2 regions of the Stenotrophomonas sp. STEN035 genome follow, and region 1 is predicted to be linked to the other one. Evidence: riboswitches for the same ligand, from Rfam matches in the RefSeq annotation. Region 1 holds a riboswitch; the other holds the start of a gene.

What was found. A riboswitch is a leader RNA that binds a small molecule or an ion and turns the genes downstream of it on or off. The one in region 1 is predicted to bind cobalamin.
Region 2: another riboswitch for cobalamin. It lies ahead of btuB (TonB-dependent vitamin B12 receptor); the one in region 1 lies ahead of ACVOLL_RS14790 (ribonucleoside-diphosphate reductase subunit alpha).

What each region holds. Positions count from the first base shown of each region.
Region 1 is NZ_JBRRDY010000028.1:42-3,751, forward strand. Features, by position in the region: gene ACVOLL_RS14785 (DUF2884 family protein) at 56-865, opposite strand; cobalamin riboswitch at 1,136-1,352, shown strand; gene ACVOLL_RS14790 (ribonucleoside-diphosphate reductase subunit alpha) at 1,624-3,710, shown strand, end outside.
Region 2 is NZ_JBRRDY010000051.1:14,066-17,775, forward strand. Features, by position in the region: gene btuB (TonB-dependent vitamin B12 receptor) at 264-2,132, opposite strand; cobalamin riboswitch at 2,248-2,484, opposite strand; gene ACVOLL_RS19325 (hypothetical protein) at 2,472-2,642, shown strand; gene cobT (nicotinate-nucleotide--dimethylbenzimidazole phosphoribosyltransferase) at 2,768-3,710, shown strand, end outside.

The DNA.
Region 1 (3,710 bases):
CCCCCCCGCACCCCCCGCCCCGGGCGCGCGCCCCCCCACTACCGATGGCGCGCTTTTACCTCGTCGGCAACGGAATGCTGTCGTCCTGGCCTTGCTCGCGCGCCGCCATCGTCGCGCCATCGCCGCTCACGTGCATCATCTGCAGTGGTTGGCCATCGAGGCGGAACTCCAGCGCCGACTGCAGCCGATCCAAAGCCTGCACCTGCGTGCACAACGACCGCGCGTGCTGCTCCAGGGCGGCAGCGCGTCCTTCCAGGCGTTGCTCCAGTTCGGCGTCGAGTTTGTCTGCGCGCGCATCCAGCTTGTCCTCGCCGCCGGTGAATACCGCCCACAGCATGCTGCGGGCGATGGAGCCGCTCAGGCTCTCGGCGGCATCCTGTACCCGTGCTTCGAAGCCTTCATTGAACAGGTCCTGGTCCCAGCGGCCGCGGCCGATGGTCTGTTCGACAAAGCGTTCGGCCTCCTTGCGCAACTTGCGCACTTTGCGGGAGTTGGCGTTGCCGGTGAGACCTTCGTAAACCGAGTCCAACGTATCGAAGCTGATGCCTACCGACTCGGTGGCGATGCCGGTCACCGCCGGCATCAGCTGGCGCACGCCGTTCTCCAGTGCACGCAGACGCTGTGCATCGGCAGGCGATACCGTCTGCATGCGGTTATCGATGCTCAACTGGCCGTCGTGGAACACGATCTCGCGCATCGGCAGCGTATCGCGACGCAACCAGATGCCGCCGCCGTCGACCAGCACGTTGTAGTCGGTAGATACCCCGCATTGGTCGGCCGACAGTTCCGGCGCCTTTACCGTAGCGGCGTGGGCGGCCAGCGGCAGCAGCAGGGCCAGCGAAGTGGCGATGGGCAGCAGGCGCATGGCGGCGAGCTCGTGGCGGGAGGTTGCGACCAGCTTGGCCGCTCGCGGCAAGGGCTGCGTCGGCCGGAAGTCATACCCGAAAATTTCATCAGAAATTTACGTTATCAAGACAGGTTGTTTCCCTACAAAAAAACTCTGCAAAAGGCTTGACTGCGCACTCCGTTCCAGCAGGTTGCAGTGTCCGGCCCGGGCGCCAGCCAGTCCAAGCCTTGTGCCGCAAGGCTTGGCAAAGAAATACTAGATTTGGTGTTGACCCTGTCATACACCCCCACTATCTTGTGCTCCGTCGGTTCTGGCGGAGTTTTCCGTCGGATTAATAGGGAAGCTGGTGATGCCTTCAAGGCTAGTCCGGCACTGCCCCGCAGCGGTAATTGGGAACGACCCCGCCAACAGCACTGAGGCACAGGCCTTGGGAAGCGGCGGAGTAGGAGAAGGCCCCCGCCTTCCTGCCCATGAGTCCGAAGACCTGCCGACAGCCACGCGATGCACACCGCGTGGTGCCGGCTGCGGTGTCTTCGAGGGGAAGACGGCTGGTGACGTGGTGCCGTGGCTGCTGCCGACTTTTGGTCGTGCGCTGTCGCGGCTGCTGCGACGCCGTCCTTCCATGCTCGCTGCCCCGTACCGGCTCTGCTTCCTGCGCGGGCAGGAGCTGCGTGCATAACGTTTGCAAGGACACCATCGTCGTGACTGCCACTCATACTGACGTCGCTCCGGCTGAAGCCGGTTTTGAACTGACCCCGCCGCCGACCGCCACCGCCATGAGCGTGACCAAGCGCAATGGCAGCACCGAGCCGGTAGACCTCAACAAGATTGTCCGCGCCATCCAGCGCTGCTGCGAAGGCCTGCATGCGGTGGACCCGATGCGGGTGGCCACGCGCACCATCTCCGGCCTGTACAACGGCGCCAGCACCCAGGAACTGGACGAGCTGTCGATCCGTACCGCCGCCCTGCTGATCGGCGAAGAGCCCGAGTACGGCCGCCTGGCCGCGCGCCTGCTGGCCAACTTCATCGGCAAGGAAGTCTCCGGCCAGGAAATCCATGCGTTCTCGCAGTCGGTCGGCCGTGGCCACGAAGTCGGCCTGATCAACGACCGCCTGCTCAACTTCGTGCAGGTCAATGCACGCAAGCTCAACGACGCGATCGATCCGGCCTACGACCTGAACTTCGATTACTTCGGCCTGCGCACCATGTATGACCGCTACCTGCTGCGGCATCCGCATTCGCGCAAGGTCATCGAGACCCCGCAGCAGTTCTTCCTGCGCATCGCCAGCGCGCTGAGCGAGGACGTGCCCGAAGCACTGGCGCTGTACCAGCGGCTGGGCAGCCTGGACTACCTGCCGTCCAGCCCGACCCTGTTCAACGCCGGCACCAGCCACGAGCAGCTGTCCTCGTGCTTCCTGCTGGACTCGCCGCAGGATTCGCTGGAATCCATCTACGACCGCTATGCCGACATCGCCCAGCTGTCCAAGTTCAGTGGCGGCATCGGTGTCAGCTATACCCGCGTGCGTTCGCGCGGCTCGCTGATCAAGTCCACCAACGGCCACTCCAACGGCATCGTGCCGTGGCTGAAGACGCTGGATTCCTCGGTGGCTGCGGTCAACCAGGGCGGCAAGCGCAAGGGCGCGGCCTGCGTCTACCTGGAAACCTGGCATGCTGACATCGAGGACTTCCTCGAACTGCGCGACAACGCCGGTGATGACTCGCGCCGTACCCACAACCTCAACCTGGCCAACTGGGTGCCGGACCTGTTCATGCAGCGCGTCGAGGCCGACCAGGAATGGTCGCTGTTCGATCCGCGCGTGGTGCCGGAGCTGACCGATCTGTTCGGCCCGGCCTTCGAGCAGGCTTATGTGCAGGCCGAAACCCAGGGCAAGGCACGCAAGACCGTGTCGGCACGCAAGCTGTACTCGCGGATGATGCGCACCCTGGCCGAGACCGGCAACGGCTGGATGACGTTCAAGGACAAGTGCAACCTGGCCAGCAACCAGACCCTGCGCGCCGGCAACGTGATCCACCTGTCCAACCTGTGCACCGAGATCCTGGAGATCACCTCCAACGACGAGACCGCAGTCTGCAACCTGGGCTCGATCAACCTCGGCAACCACCTCGACGCGCATGGCGATTTCGATTTCGAGAAGCTGGCCGAGACCGTGCGCCTGGCCGTGCGCCAGCTCGACCGCGTCATCGACCTGAACTTCTACCCGATCGAGACCGCACGTCGCGGCAACCTGCGCTGGCGCCCGGTTGGCCTGGGCTGCATGGGCCTGCAGGACGTGTTCTTCCGCAAGCGCATGGCCTTCGACTCCGCCGAAGCACGCGCGCTGTCGACCAAGATTGCCGAGGCCATCTATTTCCACGCGCTGGAAGTGTCCTGTGAACTGGCCCAGGAACGTGGCAAGCACCCCTCGTTCAACGATACCCGCGCTGCCCACGGCGAGCTGCAGTTCGACGCCTGGAACGTGGTGCCGGACGACGTCGAGCGTTGGGACGCACTGCGTGAGCGCATCAAGCAGCACGGCCTGCGCAACTCGCTGATCATCGCGATCGCGCCGACCGCGACCATCGCCTCGATCGCCGGTTGCTACGAGTGCGTCGAGCCGCAGGTGTCCAACCTGTTCAAGCGCGAGACCCTGTCGGGCGACTTCCTGCAGATCAACCGCCACCTGGTTGCCGAGCTGAAGCAGCTCGGCCTGTGGACGCCGGAAGTGCGCGATGCGATCAAGCTGGCCGACGGTTCCATCCAGAGCCTGCCGCAGATCCCGGAAACCCTGCGTCACATCTACCGCACCGCATGGGAACTGCCGATGCGTTCGCTGATCGACATGGCCGCCGCACGCGGTGCCTA
Region 2 (3,710 bases), on a different contig from region 1:
CAAGCCGGGTCCCAAACGCCAAGGCCGGTGCTTTGAGCTGATATGTGGGAGCGGCGTCAGCCGCGAAGCCTGGACCAATGAAATTGCAGGAATTTCCGCAATCGAGAGATCCATCAGTCGCGAAGCTGGCATCAATGAAATAGCGGGTATTTCCGCAATCGGGCCGTTCATCTGCTTCGCGGCTTACGGCGCTCCTACAAACGACCAACAAAAATGCCCCGGTGCGAACACCGGGGCAACTTGAATCATCCAGCCGTGATGGCTTAGTTCTTCGAGTTGTAACGCAGGGTCAGCTGGTACTCGCGGCCCGGCTGGTTGTACCAGGCAACGGTTTCGTACTCGCGGTCGAACACGTTGGCGGCCTTGGCCTGCAGGCTCCATGCATCGTTGATGGCGTACTCAACGCGCACATCCATGGTGCCGTAGCCGGCCAGTCGCACGCTGTTGGCAGCGTTGTCGAAGCGGTGGCCGCTGCCGGCAGCGGTCACGCCAAGACGCAGCGGGCCGAAGCTCTTGTCCACGTCCAGACGGCCGCTGGTGCGTGCGCGGCGGGCCAGCAGGTTGTCGTAGGTGGCGGCGCCGGAGGTGTGGTCGCGCGGGTCGGTGAAGCTGGCCTGGGCGTTGATGTCGAAACCGGCCAGCGACAGGTAGCCGGTTAGCTCGGCGCCGCGGATGCGGGCTTCGGCGACGTTGACCAGGTCGAAGTTGCTGTCGTAGCCGATCAGCTGGTCGACGCGGGTTTCGTAGGCGTTGAAGGTCCAGTTCCAGTTGTCGGCGTACTGCGCGATGCCCAGGTTCAGGCTCTTGGATTCTTCCGGCTTCAGGTTCGGGTTGCTGAAGCCCGGGTAGTACAGGTCGTTGAAGGTCGGTGCCTTGAAGCCGGTGCCGGCGCTGGCGGTCAGGCGGAAGCCATTACCGAAGGCAAAGCCATAACCCAGGCTACCGGTGGTGTGGTTGCCGAACTGCTCGTTGTCGTCATTGCGCACGCTGGCCTGCAGCGAGTGTGCGCCGAACTGGCCCTGGTACTCGGCAAACACGCCCAGGTTGTCGCGCTGGTCGATGTCGAAGGCGGTGGAGCTGGTCACCTTGTCGTTCTGCCAGTCGGCGCCGGCGGTGATCTGCTGGCCTTCGGCGAAGCTGAAGTCGCCCTGCACGCTGGCGGTATCGCGGCGGGTATCGAAAGTGCTGGCGAAGCTGCGGGTGCCGGTGTTGGCATTCGCGAAGTAGTTATCGGCTTCGTCACGGTTGCGGCCAACCTGTGCGCTCAGACGGAAGCTATCCGATGCAGCCCAGGCGAGCTTGGCACCGTAGACCTGCTGGCGGTTGTCGGCTTCGTTGCCGCCGAAGATGCTGCCGTCGTATTCGTTGAAGCTGTCGGCGTTGAGCACATGGCCTTCCAGGCTCAGCGTGTCGGTCAGGGCGTAGCCGCCGCGCACGTTGATGGAGGTGTTGCGGTAGCCATCGCGGTCGGGCTCATCGGCGTAGCAGCCGGCGCCCCAGCCAGCGGCGGTGCCGCGGCAGGCGTTGATGCCGTCGGTCTTCTGGTAACCGCCCTGGGCCGAGATCCAGCCGCGCTCACCGCGGTTGCTGAAGCCGGCGCTGACCTGGCGCAGGTTGTTGCTGCCGGCGGTGATCGCCAGGTTCTGCTGCAGGCCCTTGCCAGCGTTGCGGGTGAAGATCTGGATCACGCCACCGATGGCCTCGGAGCCGTACAGGCTCGAACGCGGGCCACGCACGATTTCAATCCGCTCGATCTGGTCAACCGGCAGGTCCTGCAGGGCGGCCATGCCGCTGGTGGCCGAGGCCACGCGCACGCCGTCCACCAGCACCAACACCTGGTTGGAATTACTGCCGCGCAGGAACAGCGAGGTGATCTTGCCGTTGCCGCCCTGGTTGGCGAAGTCCAGGCCGGCACGGCCGCGCAGCAGGTCCTGCAGCGAGTTGGCCTGGCTGTGGTCGATCTGCGCACGGTCGATGACCTGCACCGGTACCACGCTGTTCTCGATGGAGACCGGGGTGCGGGTCGCGGTGACGGTGACGTCGTCCAGCTCGGTCGGTGCGTTCTGCGCGGCGGCAACGCCCGGCAATGCCAGGGCAAGGGCGAGCGAAAGGGTGTGGTAAGACAGTTTCATGGAAGCTCCTGGGCCTGCACGCTCCCGCGCAGGCGGATTGGGGAGGCTGCCAGAAGAGGGAGAAGACGGAGGCGGCGCACACGGCGCTACAGCCGCCGCCATGCCCTCCGCATCGCAACCAGTCAGCTTTCGGGCCGGTCTCCGGACTCGCAGGCGAGGCGGCGTGGGCCGCTTCCGTCCAGACGCCTTCCCGTGCTGTGCACAGTGGCGCCATGTCTGGACTTGTCCTGCTTACCGTTGCGGGGGCAGTGCCGGAATGGCGACATGCTGGAGTTCCAGCAGTGCGCGGCACCGGCTTCCCGTTTCAACCGACCAGCAATGCCGGGCGGTCACCTGAAAGTGCGCGCATTCTATGCCATTGCTGGCAGCGTTGCCGGAATGGGCGGCAACGGCCACCACGGCGCAGTGTCTGCAACCACGGTTCAACGTAGCCCGGACAAGCGCTGGCGCACCCGCGAAGTGCATGCCGCTGCGGCCTGCATCAAAGCTGCAATCTCAATGCCCGAGTGAGCTGCGCTTACCTGGGCTGCGTGTTGCATGCGTTGGGTTTGAGCCTTGGTGGCCGAAGCACCTCATGCGCAGCATTGTTGCTGAATGGCTAGAATGCGCGCTGCAAACGCAGTATCGGAAGTGTCGTGACAGAAACATGGTACGGGCAGGCCTGCGGCCAGCCTTCGCAGGAATACCGGCAGCGCGCCCTGCTGCGCCAGCGCCAGCTGACCAAGCCGGAAGGCGCCTTGGGTCGTTTGGAGACATTGGCCGTTGAACTGGCTGCGCTGCAAGGCGTAGATCAGCCGGTGGCACAACGTGTGCCGGTGGTGGTGTTCGCTGGCGATCACGGCGTGACTGCGCAGGGCGTGTCGGCTTACCCGGCGGAAGTGACGGTGCAGATGCTGCACAACTTCGCCAGCGGTGGTGCTGCCATTGCGGTGCTGGCGCGCGAGCTGGGTCTGCCACTGCACGTATGGGACGTTGGCAGCCGCGCCACCACGGCCATTGCTGGTGTGGTCAGTGCCAAGACGCTGCATGGCACCGCTGACTTCAGTACTGCAGCGGCGATGTCGGCCGCTGATCTGGATGCAGCGTTTGACGCCGGTCGCCGCGCGGTGGAAGCCGCCTGCGCCGACGGTGCCGATCTGCTGGTGTTCGGTGAGATGGGCATCGGCAACACCACCGCTGCCAGTGCGGTTGCTGCCGTGCTTGGCCCGTTGCCGCTGGATGAGTTGGTAGGCGCCGGCACCGGCCTGGATGCAGTGCGCATGGTGCAGAAGAAGAATCTGATTGCACGCGCGCTGAGCCTGCATGGTGATGCGATCAACACGGCCGAGTCGCCCGCGTACGAAGCATTGCAACGCGTAGGTGGATTGGAGATTGCAGCGATCAGCGCGGCGATGATTGCCGCTGCACAGCGACGCATTCCCGTGTTGGTGGATGGTTTCATCGTCTCTGCTGCGGCGTTGGCGGCAGTCCGCATCAATCCAAGCCTGCGGCCGTGGCTGCTGTTCTCGCACCAGTCGGCCGAGCGCGGTCATATCCGCCTGTTGGAGGCATTGCAGGCACAGCCGTTGCTGTCGTTGG